Regions from separate parts of the Kushneria phosphatilytica genome, predicted to be linked through region 2. Evidence: riboswitches for the same ligand, from Rfam matches in the RefSeq annotation. Region 2 holds a riboswitch; the other holds the start of a gene.
The links. A riboswitch is a leader RNA that binds a small molecule or an ion and turns the genes downstream of it on or off. The one in region 2 is predicted to bind cobalamin.
Positions count from the first base shown of each region.

Region 1: it holds a riboswitch for cobalamin, as region 2 does, so the genes downstream of both, FY550_RS12660 (energy-coupling factor ABC transporter permease) here and FY550_RS07840 (AAA family ATPase) in region 2, are expected to answer to the same signal.

Region 1 covers NZ_CP043420.1:2,745,600-2,753,155, forward strand. Annotated here, with positions in the region: gene FY550_RS12630 (HAD-IA family hydrolase) at 1-38, shown strand, start outside; gene FY550_RS12635 (DUF2076 domain-containing protein) at 87-776, shown strand; tRNA gene FY550_RS12640 (tRNA-Ser) at 889-978, shown strand; gene FY550_RS12645 (homocysteine S-methyltransferase family protein) at 1,090-2,025, opposite strand; gene FY550_RS12650 (hypothetical protein) at 2,160-3,206, shown strand; gene FY550_RS12655 (hypothetical protein) at 3,570-4,004, opposite strand; cobalamin riboswitch at 4,240-4,446, shown strand; gene FY550_RS12660 (energy-coupling factor ABC transporter permease) at 4,499-5,182, shown strand; gene FY550_RS12665 (4a-hydroxytetrahydrobiopterin dehydratase) at 5,358-5,699, shown strand; gene FY550_RS12670 (copper resistance protein NlpE N-terminal domain-containing protein) at 5,730-6,248, opposite strand; gene FY550_RS12675 (alpha/beta hydrolase) at 6,287-7,213, opposite strand; gene FY550_RS12680 (type I phosphomannose isomerase catalytic subunit) at 7,389-7,556, shown strand, end outside.
Region 2 covers NZ_CP043420.1:1,721,935-1,729,490, reverse strand. Annotated here, with positions in the region: gene FY550_RS07870 (aminotransferase class I/II-fold pyridoxal phosphate-dependent enzyme) at 1-335, opposite strand, end outside; gene cbiB (adenosylcobinamide-phosphate synthase CbiB) at 339-1,274, opposite strand; gene FY550_RS07860 (histidine phosphatase family protein) at 1,309-1,923, opposite strand; gene cobU (bifunctional adenosylcobinamide kinase/adenosylcobinamide-phosphate guanylyltransferase) at 1,977-2,507, opposite strand; gene cobS (adenosylcobinamide-GDP ribazoletransferase) at 2,517-3,305, opposite strand; gene cobT (nicotinate-nucleotide--dimethylbenzimidazole phosphoribosyltransferase) at 3,305-4,357, opposite strand; cobalamin riboswitch at 4,488-4,706, shown strand; gene FY550_RS07840 (AAA family ATPase) at 4,819-6,666, shown strand; gene cobO (cob(I)yrinic acid a,c-diamide adenosyltransferase) at 6,663-7,271, shown strand; gene FY550_RS07830 (cobyrinate a,c-diamide synthase) at 7,296-7,556, shown strand, end outside.

The DNA.
Region 1 (7,556 bases), 1.0 Mb from region 2:
CACGCCTGCAACGCCGGCTCGATTCCACGGTCCAATAGCATTGGCGCGATAGCTTCCGCCTGTTCCCGGAAAAAGGAGATTCTGTCATGGCATCCGAAGAGCAGCGTCTGATCGATGATCTTTTCAATCGGCTGAAAAAGGCCGAGGAGAACACGGGCGAGCGAGATGATGAAGCCGAGCAGCGTATTCAGTCGCATGTGCAAAAGCAGCCTGCAGCGCCCTACTACATGGCACAGACCATTCTGATGCAGGAAGCCGCGCTCAAGCGGCTTCAGGCACGGGTGGAACGACTGGAGCACGAAGCCCGCGAACAGCGCTCCAGCGGAGGCTTTCTGGCCGGACTGTTTGGTGTCAGGGATGAACCGGCAGCTCATTCATCACAGCGCCGCAACGACACCTCACAGCAGACACCAGGCTGGGGCTCACGCGCCGAGCCCGGCCAGGGTCAGCGCGGCTTTGCCCAGGGCATGAGCGGTCGAGGCGGCGGATTTCTCGGTGGTGCCCTGCAGACAGCCGCCGGGGTAGCCGGTGGGGTCATGCTGGGCAATCTGATGATGGACATGTTCGGTCATCATCAGCCCGAAGAGATGGTCAATGTTATCGAGGATCCGAACGCTGGCGAGGCCAGCGCTGCCGGCGACGATATCGATGCGGGTAGCGCAGGGGCACCGATGGACGACGGCCTTGCCGGTGGCCCGGACGACAACACCGGGTTCGAAGATACCGATTTCGGTGGTATGCCGGGCTTCGACGACGATGGCTTCGACGAACTCTGAGTGTTCTGATCGCGTGCTACCCATGAAGGCCCTGCCGTCGTTCGGGGTAGCGCTTCCGCGCTCGGAGCGGGGTGGACAACTCGGGGTTCACCCCGTAACATATGCGCCGCTCGGAGAGGTGGTCGAGTGGTCGAAGGCACCGGTCTCGAAAACCGGAGCGGGTTCACGCCCGCCGAGGGTTCGAATCCCTCCCTCTCCGCCACTGTATTAAAGAGAAGAAAACCGGCTTTAATAAGCCGGTTTTTTAATGTGTGACACATACCGGCGATATACCTGTCAGCACAGCTTGTCGGTCCCCTGGCCGCACGCCCGATCATTGACAGGAGAGGCAGATCTGCCGGATATGCCGATCATCCGTCCCACAGCAGCCTCCGAACACGTTGAGGTGCGGGAAACGTGCTAGCAGGCGGCCATACTCGGCACCAAGCGTTTCAGGATCTCCTGCATCGAGCGCTACCGCCTCATCCAGTTCGGCATGACTCTTCTTCGAAGCATTGCAGCGCAATCCACGCAGTCGCTGTATCCATGGCTCATTCGTCAGCACCTCCGCAAAGTGGCTCGGATGAGCGCAGTTGATCATGTAATAGGCAGGTACGCTGCCGGTCTCATTGTCGACTTGTTTAATCGCCTCGGCCAGCGTCTCGCCAGTCGGCAGATGGCCGTCGGTTTCAACGGTGAACGATATCACTACCGGCACGTCCTCGGCCTCGGCGGCGCGCGTGATACCTACTGCCTCCGTTACACTGGTCATGGTAATGGCAGTTATCATGTCAACATCCGCGCCAACCAGGACCCGTAGTTGATCAGCATGATACGTCCGGGCTTCGTCGGCAGTCATGACCCGGCCAGGATCATAGCCATCTCCCCGGGGACCGATACAGCCGCTGATCACACAAGGCGTGGCCGAGGTCTCACGCGCCTTGCGCAGCTCGTGAAGCAGCTCGATTGCCCGGCGATTCGCCATATCCAATTCGGTGCTCGAGTAGCCCAGCGCCCTGCCCCAGTCCGGGCTCGATCGCCAGGTTGCACTTTCGAAGATAAACCCGGTGCCGAACTCTCGAGCAATGTCGACGTGTCGCCGGAAGTAGTCGCGCAGCACTTCAGTACCCGCTGCATCCTTCAGCAGATGAAATGCAGCAAAACAGGGCAGCTCCAGCCCCTCCTGAAAGATCAGAGTGGTCTCGAGGCCTGAATCAGTCAGAAACAGTCCGCCGTCAAGTTGTGGCAGATGATATCTGTATTTCGCCATGACATCGCTCCTCCCGGAAGTGATGAAAGCGCCTGGAAGCACCAGTGGTAGCGGGGTATCCTGCAGGGTGACACCTTAAGCGTCTTTCACTTCATAAGGCGTGAGGATGAACCTCACGATGTGAGGTGCTGGTGATGAATTCCAAAGCCTCTGAACCACACATGGCACCGGTGGTCGCCATCCTGCTATTCGAGCAGGGCGGGACGCCGCCCGGCCACACCGCCCTCGCCCGCGCCGTCGGCGAACGCCTGGTCTACGAACTGGAGCGTTCCGGCATAGTCGAACTGGTGCTAACGCCTGATCAACCTCCATCTCGGCTGGCAGTACTCCCGCATAACACCGACTACCTTCTGATCGCTCGCCTGCGAATCAAGTCCGATCTACCGCACATCGCACTGACACTGATCTCGGGGGCCGATACGGCGCCGTTATGGCACGAAGCCCTTAACGATACGATTCAGTCGCCCTTCAATGCTGCCAACGATGCAGTACCACGGCTTGCAACTACCCTGGCTGCCATCATTCGAAGCGATTTCCATCGCCGCCTTCGCTCCGGTGTATCAACTACTGACCTGGCTATGCGATATATGCCCCTGTCTGGCCCCCGCCTTCCCGTTCGACTTCGGGGTCGACCAAACGAAGCACAGCATGCGCAGCTCATCAGGGAAGCGAACAGCTGGTGGGCCGAATTTTCCGGGGTCCTGGCTCCGCTCTCCCACCTGAAAGGACTGGAGGATATTGCGCGTCTGCTGGCGCGGCCGGGAGAACCCCTGCACTGCCTTGAGCTGACTGGTCGAATCGAGACCACGCCCGGCGCTGCCATACTGGATGAGCGCAGTCGTTGTGAAATCGGATGCCGCCGGCTTGCGCTTCAGACAGCGCTGGCCGAAGCGGAGGGCATGAACGACCTGGGCCGTGCCCATGCGCTACGCAGCGAACTGGATCAACTGAGCGAAGAGCTCTCAAAGGCGCTGGGGCTCGATGGTCGCAAGCGGCGACTGGGAGATGCTGCAGAGCGGGCGCGTTCCACCGTGACATGGAGGATTCGTCATGCCATTCGCCGAACAACGACGGTGCATCCGGCGCTTGGCAGACATCTGGCGAATTCGGTACGCACTGGACTGTTCTGTAGCTATCTGCCGGAACGGGAAATCCAGTGGCGGATCCGGGACCTCCCATAAGCGGGTTGCCACCTGACAGCTGATCGGCGAATGCCACCCGAACATCCCACCTTCGGCAGGCACCACCACAGTGCTCGCCTTTATCGCTCGGGGAAATTTCGGCTGTAGCACTGGATTGTCACTACAATGTGACTATACTTGTCCACTCGGTAAGTCAGTAAGCAGGCGGTGATACTCATGACGGACTTTCTCTGGCGAATGGCCCCCTCCCTGCTGCTGCTGGCGCTCTCGATGCTCGCCCTGCTGGGTATGAGAATCGGGGATCGACGCAGACAGCAGCAACGCGACAAGTAACTGCCTCATCTGCCGGTGCGGTATCCGGCAGGGAAAAGGTACCAGGGGCCTTCGGGCCCCTTTTTCATGTCACACCAGCTTTTCCAGCCGCTCGTTCATGATACTGATTTCCGTTTCCAGCTCGAGCAGTTCGCGATTGCGTTCTGCCAGCAGGTCACTGTGCTCCCGAGTATCATCCTGCCCTGCCAACTCGGAAATCTCGCTACGGATACGCATGGCATCCCGATTCACGGTAGCAATGGCCTGTTCCAGTGCCTGCCGGCGCTGAATAACAATTTCGCTGGCAATTTCACGGAACACCGGGTCCTCATCACCATGGCGATGGAAAGAAGCCATCAGTTGCCAGGCAATATCCAGATAATGCGCGTCATAATCGCTCAGATCTCGAGCTCGCCATTGATAGGCATGACTGTTGTAGAGAGCGAGGGTCAGATCGCGTAGCGATTCCACGGCGGGGTCGTGTTCGTTAAGCAGGAACGTCCTGTGCTGCTCGAAGGGATTCATCGCTGTGTTCCATGTTGGCGGGGGGCCAATTAAACATATTTTCACGCCGCGTTACATCACTGGATAGCCTGCCAGCGTCCATTTTGTTCAAAACCCACTCATGAAGTGATGTCCAGTCACGCTCGCAGAAGTATTGGCGCGGGGGATTACTGATGGTCCGGAAGCACGAGGTCACAATAATCCTGCCCACTGAGCTCTCGAAAGTCTGTTGAGCCATCCAATTCGGATGTGTACTTTCAAAATGATCGATCAGGGTTCCATGCCCCATCTGGGGCTGGATGAAAAGGGAACATGGTGAGGTGTTTCGACGAACGACCAAGACCATGACTGCCCCCGCAACTGTAAGCGAGTAGTGCGCTTCAGCATGCCACTGGCACCGTGCCGGGAAGGCGAAGCCATAACAACCGCGAGTCAGGAGACCTGCCCTGATCGGCCGCGCCACTTCGGCGAATCGTCAACCTGTCCTGCACGGTGGGTGCAGTGAGGATAATCCCATGCATATTGAACCGGGCGTTGTTACAGGCGCCAAAATCCTGCTCAGTTATGGTACGGCTGTCGGGGCGCTGGGTCTGACCAGCAGAATGGCTCTGGAGACGCTGCGCCATGATGGGGGTGCAGTCGCCTTGCTGGGGCGCAGTGTCATTACCACCCTGCTGGTCTTCTGCTTCTTCCAGATATTGCCCCATCAGCCCGTAGGGGTGTCCGAAGTGCACCTTATTCTGGGCTCGACACTGTTTCTGATGTTCGGTGCCGGTCCTGCGGCCATTGGGCTGGCACTCGGCCTGCTGCTTCAGGGACTGCTTTTTGCACCGTTTGATCTGCCCCAGTACGGCATGAACGTTACTACCCTGCTGGTTCCGCTCTGGGGGCTCAGATTACTGGCCGCGCGTCTCATTCCTGCGCATACCCGCTATGTGGATGTCACCTATCGTCAGGCGCTGGCACTCTCGAGCGCCTACCAGGGGGGCATTGTAGCCTGGGTTACCTTCTGGGCACTTTATGGCGAGGGCTTCACCGCCGAGACGCTGGTTGGCGTAGGTACCTTCGGGATGGCCTACATGTCGGTCATTCTGCTTGAGCCATTGATCGATCTGGGTGTGCTGGCCGGTGCCAAAAGTCTTTCACATGTCACACACCATCCACTGTTCACTCGTCGGCTGCGTCAGGCGGCGCTCTGAATCGCGTACCCCATACGCTGATCCCTGGGGGCGGCTCGCCAGGGCCGCCCTTGTTCATTCGGCCAGGCCTCCGGGGGATCGGTTACATTTCGACCCATGGGGCGTTGACCCGTTGATGGAAACTGCCACTCTGGAGCTGACAGGAGAGATGCCACACCCCGGACAGGAGGAAGCAATGAGCGAACTGGCCCATCAGCAGTGCATCGCCTGTCGCCGCGATGCGCCCCGAGTGAGTGTGGAAGAGATCAATGAACTCAAACCGGCCATTCCCGAATGGCAACTGGTGGAGAGACATGGTATCCAGCAGCTGGAGCGGCTTTATACCTTCAGTGATTTTCGTCAGGCACTCGAATTCACCTGCCGGGTTGGCGAGCTGGCCGAGCAGGCCGGACATCATCCGGCGCTGCTGACCGAATGGGGCCGAGTTACGGTCACGTGGTGGACTCACAAGATTCACGGTCTACACCGCAACGATTTCATCATGGCGGCGCGAACCGACGAACTGATCGAGCGGTAAGTACCTGTTGTGTCACATATCGACCACGCCTCAGGGCGTGGCCGTCCCGGGCGCCTCGCTGGCATCGCTGCGCTGCGGCTGGACCGGTTGAAGAATCGGCTCACGAGGCGCATGCAGCGGTGAACCATTACAATCGAGTGCTCTCAGGGCACCGCTTTCGAGCAGCTGGAAGGAGAGACAGGGCGCTCCGGAGGTATCCGGGTCCAGCCGAAAGATCGTGGCCTTCGGATCCGTCAGACTCCCCTTTTCAATTGTCCAGTCGCCGGTACGACTGGTCTTCGGCCCATCCTGTTGGCCGTTGAGGCTCTGCTGATCGATCACATAGCCGGCAGGCAGCCCCGTAACGCCAGAGCGCATCAGAATCAGCCGGGTTTCCAGGCCCTGACAATCCACACAGGGGAGCACACCCTGCCAGGCATCCGACATCGTCAGCGACACCGGCGCCTCCTTGACCTGCTGATCGGGGGAGTGTGTCGTGCCGGCACATCCTCCGAGCCCTAGTGCAATACACAACCCACCAAGGGCAATCGCGCGCCTGGATGACTTCATGATGCTCTCCTTGCAATGATGATATGAATGGCGAATCGTCAATTCGTGTAAAGGCGCAACCAGTGCGCAGCATCCGCCAGCATTTCCCGACCCCGATCAAGCACGCCATCCATGCAGATGCAGGCGTGAATGGTGCCGGGGTAGCACTTCTGCGTCACCATGACGCCGTGCCGGGCCAGGCGCCATCCATACACCTCTCCTTCATCGCGCAGCAGATCGTGTTCGGCAGTAGCCAGAAAGGCCGGTGGCAGACCCGCAGGATCGGCCGTATAGAAGGGAGAGAGACGCACATCGTACAAGTCATGTCCTGCGGCATAGGCCTCCATATACCAGCGCATACCGGCCAGCGTCAGACCGTAACCTTCGGCATGCTGCCTTCGGGAGGGCGAATCCGGCGCGACATCACCCCGGGTACAGGGATAGATCAGCAACTGACCGGCCAGGGCCAGCTCGGCGCGATCCCGCATCTGCTGCGTCATGACTGCAGCCAGACTGCCGCCGGCACTGTCGCCACCCACGATAATTCGTTCAGGATCGATATCGAAACCGTCGGCATCGTGATACAGCGCTGTCAGCACACTCATGCAATCCTCCAGCGCCGCCGGGAAGGGGTGCTCCGGCGCACGTCGATAATCGACTGCCACCACCTGCACGCGCCCGGCATCCGCCAGATGGCGACAGACCACATCATGGGTATCAAGATCACCGGTCACGAAGCCGCCACCGTGACAATAGATCAGTAGCGGCGATGGTGTGTCGATATCCTCTGGTCTGTACCATCGCACTCCGACCCCGGCGATCGTACGATCCTCAACCCGGGCCATCTCTCGGCCCGTGCCAGCAAAGACCCTGGTCCGCTCATGCTGCAGTGCACGCAGTTGTTCAACGGATGGCTGCAGTGGCAGATGCGCTCCCATTCGAGCCATGTGCTCCAGTACCCGACGTGCCTGAATATCCAGCGACATGCCCTTTTCCTGGTTGCATATCCGACAGTTACCGACCGTTCGTGATTCGGCCGCCCTGCCCCCAGGATAGACGAGCCGACAGGGAAAGACACCCGCCAGTCTGATACGGCGAAACCATCATGGCTGGTGCTGATCTACTAAACTGCCCACTTTGATCCCGAACGGCAGTGTCATCATGCAATGGTATCCCCTGAAGCTCTCTACTCCTCTGGCGCGCCAATGTTTTGGCGGCGAGCGGCTGCGCACCCGACTGGGCAAGGCGATTGATACTCAAAAGCGAGTGGCCGAAGCCTGGGAGGTCAGTGATGTCGAAGGCGCCAGCGCCCGGATTGAAAATGGTGAA
Region 2 (7,556 bases):
GGCACTGCCACCCGCCCTGTTGGAAAACAGTCCGGAAGTTGTTCAATGGCCCACTGCGAACCAGGAACCATCATTAAATTGAAGGTGAGGCTCTCGTTACCCTGATGTTTGCCCAGATAATAATGATGGGCAGCTGTCTCCAGGGCCTTTGCTTCATTCGGGAGAGTGCTCAGGGTCTCGAGATCATCAACTACCCAGGGATAGTGCCAGGGGTTGATACCGGTTGAGAGATCAAGCCAGTCATGGTGCTGTTCGGCTTTGTCAGGTGCAACACCACCATGAGCTGGTGGTTCTTCATCGAACGTTAGCAACGTAATGCGGGAAGCCTCCGGCATAAGTCAGCTTATAAGCTCCAGACATAACAGCACCGTGCACCACACGATGACTGCGCGATTGACAAGTTGACAGGCCAGTTCCAGTGTCTGCACATTTGGTGAATCACCAGTGCCCAGGACCGGACGTTGCTGCCATTTCCCATGGTAGCGACCCGGCCCACCCAACTGCACATCAAGTGCTCCGGCACCTGCTGCCATTACCGGCCCGGCATTGGGGCTTTTCCATTGACTACCCTGCTTACGCCAGCAATGCAGTGCCTGCTTGATGCGCGTCGGTTTCAGAGCGCAAAGCGCATAACTCAGGGCGCATAAACGGGCAGGTATATAGTTCATGATGTCATCAGCACGAGCTGCGGTGCGGCCAAATTCATTATAACGTTCGCTGCGATAGCCCCACATGGCATCCAGAGTGTTGACGATACGATATCCTACGACACCCGGGATTCCTGCAACGGCAAACCAGAAAATCGCAGCGAAGATGGCATCACAACCGTTTTCCAGAACGGATTCCGTCGCTGCCAATGCAACACCACTATCATCCAGAGCGGTTGTGTCCCGACTCACCATCATCGCCAGCTGTTTTCTGGCGCTGGATCGATCCCGGGCATGCAGTGGGGTGATCACTCGACGAGCATGGAGCAGGAGGCTTTGCCAGCCCAATGTCAAATAAAGCACTATTGCCTGAATCAGAACTGTTAGCCATTCACTCTCAGAAGGCAACAGCATTACCAGAACACCAGCCAGTATCATGCCGGGAACAAGGACAGCCAGCCAGGCCACTGCTCCTCTGAAAAGAGCTGTATGCGAGTTTGTATCTGTTGGATAAAGGCAATTTTCAATGTAACCAATAAATTTGCCCAGTCCGATCAGGGGATGCCATTTTTCAGGCTCTCCTAATAATCTATCCAAGATTAAAGCGATTGTGATTTGAATTATCATTTATAATGAACTAGATAACGGTATAAATTTCTATTTAGACGATGTCAGGTAGCTTCATGGGGGCCTGCGGCACCCCCAGAAAAAGCAGCTGCACCAATGGTGCCTCATCAGGTACAAGATCAACACGCAAGCGCACCACACTGGCATGGGCGATCTCGAGTCGATGCAGGTACATGGCGTGTTGCATGTCCATTTTCAGCGCCTGCGCAAGCCAGGTCTTGATGACACCGCCATGGGTAATGATCAACTGATAACTTTCCGGTGCAGTCAGACAGCGTTGCCAGGCGCGTTCAACCCTGCTGTTGAAAGTCGCCAGGGGCTCGCCACCCGGAGGTGTAGCCCTGGCCGGGTCCTGCCAGAAGGCCGTCAACGCCTCAGGCTCCATTCTGGCCAATTCCCCGAGCGCCCTGCCCTCCCAATCACCAAAATGAATCTCCATCAGATCGGAATCGATACAGCACTCAATTGCCCACTGTTCTGCCAGTTCGGTTGCGACGGTATGGCAGCGCTTCAAAGGAGAGCACACCAACCTTTCCGGTCGAGGCAAATGCACCGCACTGGCTCGCATGGCGCTCCTGCCTGCACAAGTCAGCTCGACATCCATCTGTCCGCGCAACCCTTGCGGTCCCTCGCATTCACCGTGGCGCATACAATCAATGATCAGGGAGCGATACTCATCAGAGGTCTCAGAGCCATGAGCCGTCATGCGTCAGTTTCTCCCTTGAGACACTGAGGTAAACCGGCTACCACCCACCAGACCCTGTCAGCCCGAGTAGCCAGGGCCTGATGCAGGCGACCGGTTTCATCAATGAAGCGTCGGGATAGAGCCTCGATCGGAGTAATTCCCTGTCCGACTTCGTTACTGACCAACAAAACACGCCCTGCGATGGGTGAGTCCAGCAGTGCCAGTAACTCATTATACTCGCTCGCCCAGGTGCTGCCTGTTTCCTCGGCCAATAATGCATTGGTCACCCAGAGTGTCAGACAGTCCACCAGCATCAGCTGATCCGGTTGATCAATGCACGCCAGGGTTCTAGCCAATCCCAGCGGGGTCTCCTGCAGTTGCCAGTGAGTCGGGCGCTGTGCACGATGGCTTTCAATGCGTGCCTGCATTTCTGCATCAAGTGGCTGAGCGGTAGCTATATAGGTCACCGGCCCCGCGTGATCCATCGCGAGTTTTTCGGCAAAGGCGCTCTTGCCACTGCGAGCGCCCCCCAGAATCAGTTCCAGCATGAAATAATCTCAGCCATGGCCCAACCAGGCCGTCGATATTGCCAATACCAGCAATTCACCAAACTGTTGGGCAGCGCCCAGAGTGTCACCGGTATAGCCCCCCAGCCGTTTCATCAGCCAGAATCGCATTAGCCAGCCAAGTACTCCCAGAGCGAGCAATGTTGCTATTGCCAGCCCGGGCGGCAGGCAAAATCCGGTCATGAGTAATACCGTTAATAGAATGATCCAGCGGTCGGTATTGGATTGCCCCCCGGTCAGGGACTCGATGCGGCTGTTATCCTGTGGATCCTGTCGACGATACGACATGCTTCCCATCAGGCTGGTAGCTAATGCTCGACTTAAACATTGACTGATAATTAACAAGATAACGGTATAATTCGTACTACTGAGTAACCCAAACCGCATCAGCAATATCAACCCCAGGCCCACTACACCATAGCTGCCAACCCGACTGTCTTTCATGATCGTCAAGCGTTGCTCAACGCTCCAGCCACCGCCAAGACCATCCAGTGTATCCGCCAGGCCATCCTCATGAAGAGCGCCGGTCACCAGCACCATCAGAACCATGGCGATCACTACCGCAACAGGCTGACTCCAGAGCTGTAGCGCCAGAGTGTAACCCACTGCGGCTATCAGGCCGATCAGCACACCAATCAAAGGGAACCATCGCTGACAGGCACTCAGACTCTCCCGGTCGAGCGGTGTCGCCGCCGGCACTGGCAGACGAGTCATGAAGGCCAGTGCTGTCATCAGCAACCAGCCCTGTCGACGCCAGCCATGATATTGGCATGTTGACATCACACCACCACACCAGCCTGTTCGAAGCTGGCCATTTCGTTATAAAACGCCAAAGCCGAACGTAGCAAAGGTAACGCCAGCGCCGCGCCGGAACCCTCCCCCATGCGCAGGTTCAGCGATAGCAGCGGCTCGGCACTCAAATGATTCAGTAGCGCGGCATGCCCTTTTTCTCCCGAACAATGTGCAAAGATCAGATAATCCCGGGCTGCCGGTTCGATATGGCAGGCCGCCAGCGCCGCCACCGTGGTAATAAAGCCATCCACCAGTACGCCCATTCTTCGTTCGGCGGCGGCCAGTACGGCCCCGGTCATGCCAACGATTTCAAAACCACCCAGTGCAGCCAGCATGCGCACAGGGTTACCAAAAGTCTCAACATGTCGCTTCAGAGCCTGAGTCACAATCTCCTGCTTGCGCAGGAAGGCCTTATCATCGATCCCGCTGCCGCGGCCAATGCACTCATCAGATGATAACCCGGTCAACGCTGCCATCAGCGCAGAGGCAGAGGTGGTATTGCCAATCCCCATCTCACCCAGACCAATCAGATTAACACCTGCCTTGCAAAGCTCGCCGATCAGTTGCCGGGCGTTGGCAAACCCCCTGGCCACCGTCGCTTCAGACATCGCTGCCGTGAGATGGATCGGTTCAGTGCCAGCACCGAGACGATGATCGAGCAGCATTGGATGCGCCGGCAGCGGTTCGAGTATGCCGCAGTCCACGATGCGCAATGCCATATCCGACTGCCCACAGAAAGCATTGATGGAAGCCCCGCCATCAAGAAAATTGCGTACCATCTGGCCTGTTACGGCGCTACTGGCTATCGACACACCTTCATTTGTCACACCATGGTCACCGGCGAAAACCAGCATCGTTGGCTGTTGTAGCTGCGGGCTTTCGCTACCGTATAAACGCGCCAGTTGCAGAGCCAGTGATTCCAGTTGCCCCAGAGCACCGGGCGGTTTGGTACGCGAGTCGATCCGGGCCCGGATGTCATCGTCCCGGTCACCGGCAAGTCGGGCGATCGAAAAATGTGGCAGTACGAAGGTATCGGTCATGAATCGCAGGGCATCCTCTTGAGCGGAAAATCATCATGCCCGGGGGGCAGGCAGCCGGACAATATCATGCCATGAAACGTATTATTCGGGCTTGTTGACGCCGTTTGACTCCCCCAGGGTTCGATTCTACGATGGCCTGATCCGTCAGGGTGCCCCGTAACGCGCTTGTATGGGGATAATCGGGAAAGTGATGCAATTTCACTGCTGTCCCCGCAACGGTGATCGAGTCGGAAACAGGGCATCGGTTTCGATGCAGTCACTGAACTTACGAGTTCGGGAAGACTTGTTTCAACATGGTCTCTGGCCATCGCTCGTCAGCCCGGAGACCGGCCCTGACTGCATGCCAGGCGATTTCGCCGATTCACACAGCGAGCCGCCTTCTCCGAATGGTCCCGAAGAACGCATCAGGCGACTTCCTGACCGATTCGGCAACGTACGGGTCGATACGCAGGGCATTATTCATGTTTCCATTTACCGCCGTCGTGGGTCACGACCGGCTCAAGCTGGCTCTCATCCTCGCAACACTGGATGTACGCCTGGGTGGCGTGCTGATCAGTGGGCCACGAGGTACCGCCAAGTCGACACTGGCTCGCGGACTGGCTGCATTACTTCCGGAAGATGACGCTCGACTGGTCACCCTGCCGCTGGGTGCCAGTGAAGAGCAACTGATCGGCACGCTGGATCTTGAGCAGGCGCTGGGCGATGGCAAACTCGCCTTTCGCCCCGGACTGCTACATCGTGCTCACCGCGGCGTGCTCTATATTGATGAAGTCAACCTGCTCCCTGATACGCTGGTCGATCAGCTGCTGGATGTCGCTGCCAGCGGTATCAATCGAATCGAACGCGACGGTATCAGTCATGAGCACCCAGCGGACTTTCTGCTGATTGGCACCATGAATCCCGAAGAAGGTGAACTACGCCCTCAGCTGACTGATCGCTTCGGGCTTTTTGTTGCCCAGGATGATACCCCCGACACCGAACAACGCATGACCATCGTCGAGCGACGTCTTGCCCATGATCGCAACCCCAGCGCCTTTTATGCCGAATGGCAGACACAACAGCGGGCCCTGCGCGCCCGACTTGCCAAGGCGCGTCACCAATTACCGGAAGTGCAACTGCCTCGGTCACTGGCCCGAGTGATTGCAGAACGCTGCATGCAGGCGGGTGTCGAGGGCGTACGTGCCGATCTCTGCTGGCAGCGCGCAGCGCTGGCTCATGCCGCCTGGCAACAGCGCAGCATAGTCGAACAATCGGATATCGACGCCGTTCAGGCACTGGTGCTCGATCATCGTCAAACACATGCGCCCGCGCCATCGACTTCCGGTCCGCCCGAGGAGGGCTCGTCATCGAACTCAACGAGTGAGACGCAGCGTCAGCGGCCACCAGTCGAGCGTCCCGATCTGGGCAAACCTCAAGGCAGGGACAGCGAAACTCTCGATGAAGGAAGGCCAGGAGAACATCAGGCCCGCGAGCAGGCACAGAGCAAGGATACGACCACTGCCGGAGATCACGGGAAACTCGACGCCCCCGTCACAGCCCCTTACGCTGCCAGGATTGAAATACGTCTGCCTTGCGAACTTCGACGGCAGGAAAGATATCGCGTATCCAGACAACGCCCAGCGGATCGTAGTAGAACGCACGCCGGTTCCGTGATGGCGCGACATGGCATCGATTCGCCGGGTGCGGCTTCCACCAAAGCGCGTATTCATTGGCCACGCACATTAATGAGTGCTGCTCGTCACCACCGTTCGCCGTCACAGAGTCTCCATTACCATCCACCACGCACCTCCTCGAGCACGCTTGAGTGTCTGATGGTCGACACGTCTGCTTCCGGGCTCGACGCTCATGGCGGCACGCCGATACTCACGGTACTGAAAACATTACTTGAACGCGCTTATCAGGCCCGTCATGAAATCATGATACTGACATTCGGCGGCCATGGTTGCCACTGGCTGTGCGGGCCGCAGCGGGCACCGCATCATCTGCAACGCTTACTATCACGACTGCACTTCGGTGGTGGCACGCCCTTGTGTGAAGCCCTGATGACGGCGCAACAACGGCTCGCACAAGTGGTCCGACACTCGCCCGGTCGCCGACTCCAGAGCTGGCTGATCACGGACGGCCGTTCGAGCGATACTCTCGAACCACTTGTCTGGCCGGGACAGCTCAGCGTAGTGGATACCGAACGCGAACGAACACCTCTGGGACGCTGTCTTCGGATCGCCACAACCCTTGGGGCGGAATACATCAACGCGACGACGCTGCCAGCTGGCGCCTCCATTACCCAAGCTCCGGAGTCTCGTCCATGAGTCAGCAGCAAAGTGATGCCGAACGCCACGAGCGACGCATGACGCGCAAAAAACAGGTCGTCGATGAACGCATCGCTGCCGCCAGCGAGGAGCGCGGCGTACTGATCCTGATGAAGGGCAACGGCAAGGGCAAGAGCAGCTCCGGGTTCGGCACCATGACCCGGGCCCTGGGACATGGCATGCGCTGTGCTGTCATCCAGTTCATCAAGGGCCGTCGCGAAACCGGCGAATACCGCTTTTTCCGAGAGCATGAACGTGTCGACTTTCACGTCATGGGACATGGTTTCAGTTGGGAGACGCGTGATCTCGAGCAGGATCGCGCCGCTGCCAAACAGGCCTGGCAGCTGGCCGAACAGCTGCTGAAAGATGAAAGTTACAACTTCCTGCTCTTCGACGAGCTCTCGTACATGATCAAGTACGGCCATCTCGAGGCAGAGCGCGTCGCCCATGCCATCGCCGAACGACCGCATCATCAGAACGTCATCGTGACCGGACGCACCATGGCCCGCGAACTGCAGGTGATCGCCGATACCATCAGCGTCATCAATGATGAGCGCCACGCCTTTCGCCTCGGTGTCAAGGCGCAGGCCGGCATCGAATACTGACCCCGGGCGGAAACGGAGAACGGCATGACGACTGAGAATACTGCAACACGCCACTGCCCGGCCCTGCTGGTGGGCGCCATGGCCTCCGGCCAGGGCAAGACTACGGTTACCGCGGCGCTGGCACGCCATCATCGTCGTCAGGGTCGCAAGGTCGCAGTTTTCAAGACCGGCCCGGACTATCTGGATCCGCAAATTCTGGCAATGGCCGCCGGCTCCCCGGTAGAGCCGCTCGATCTCTGGATGGCCGGCGAAGCCTGGTGTCGCCAGCAACTGCATCAGGCGGCC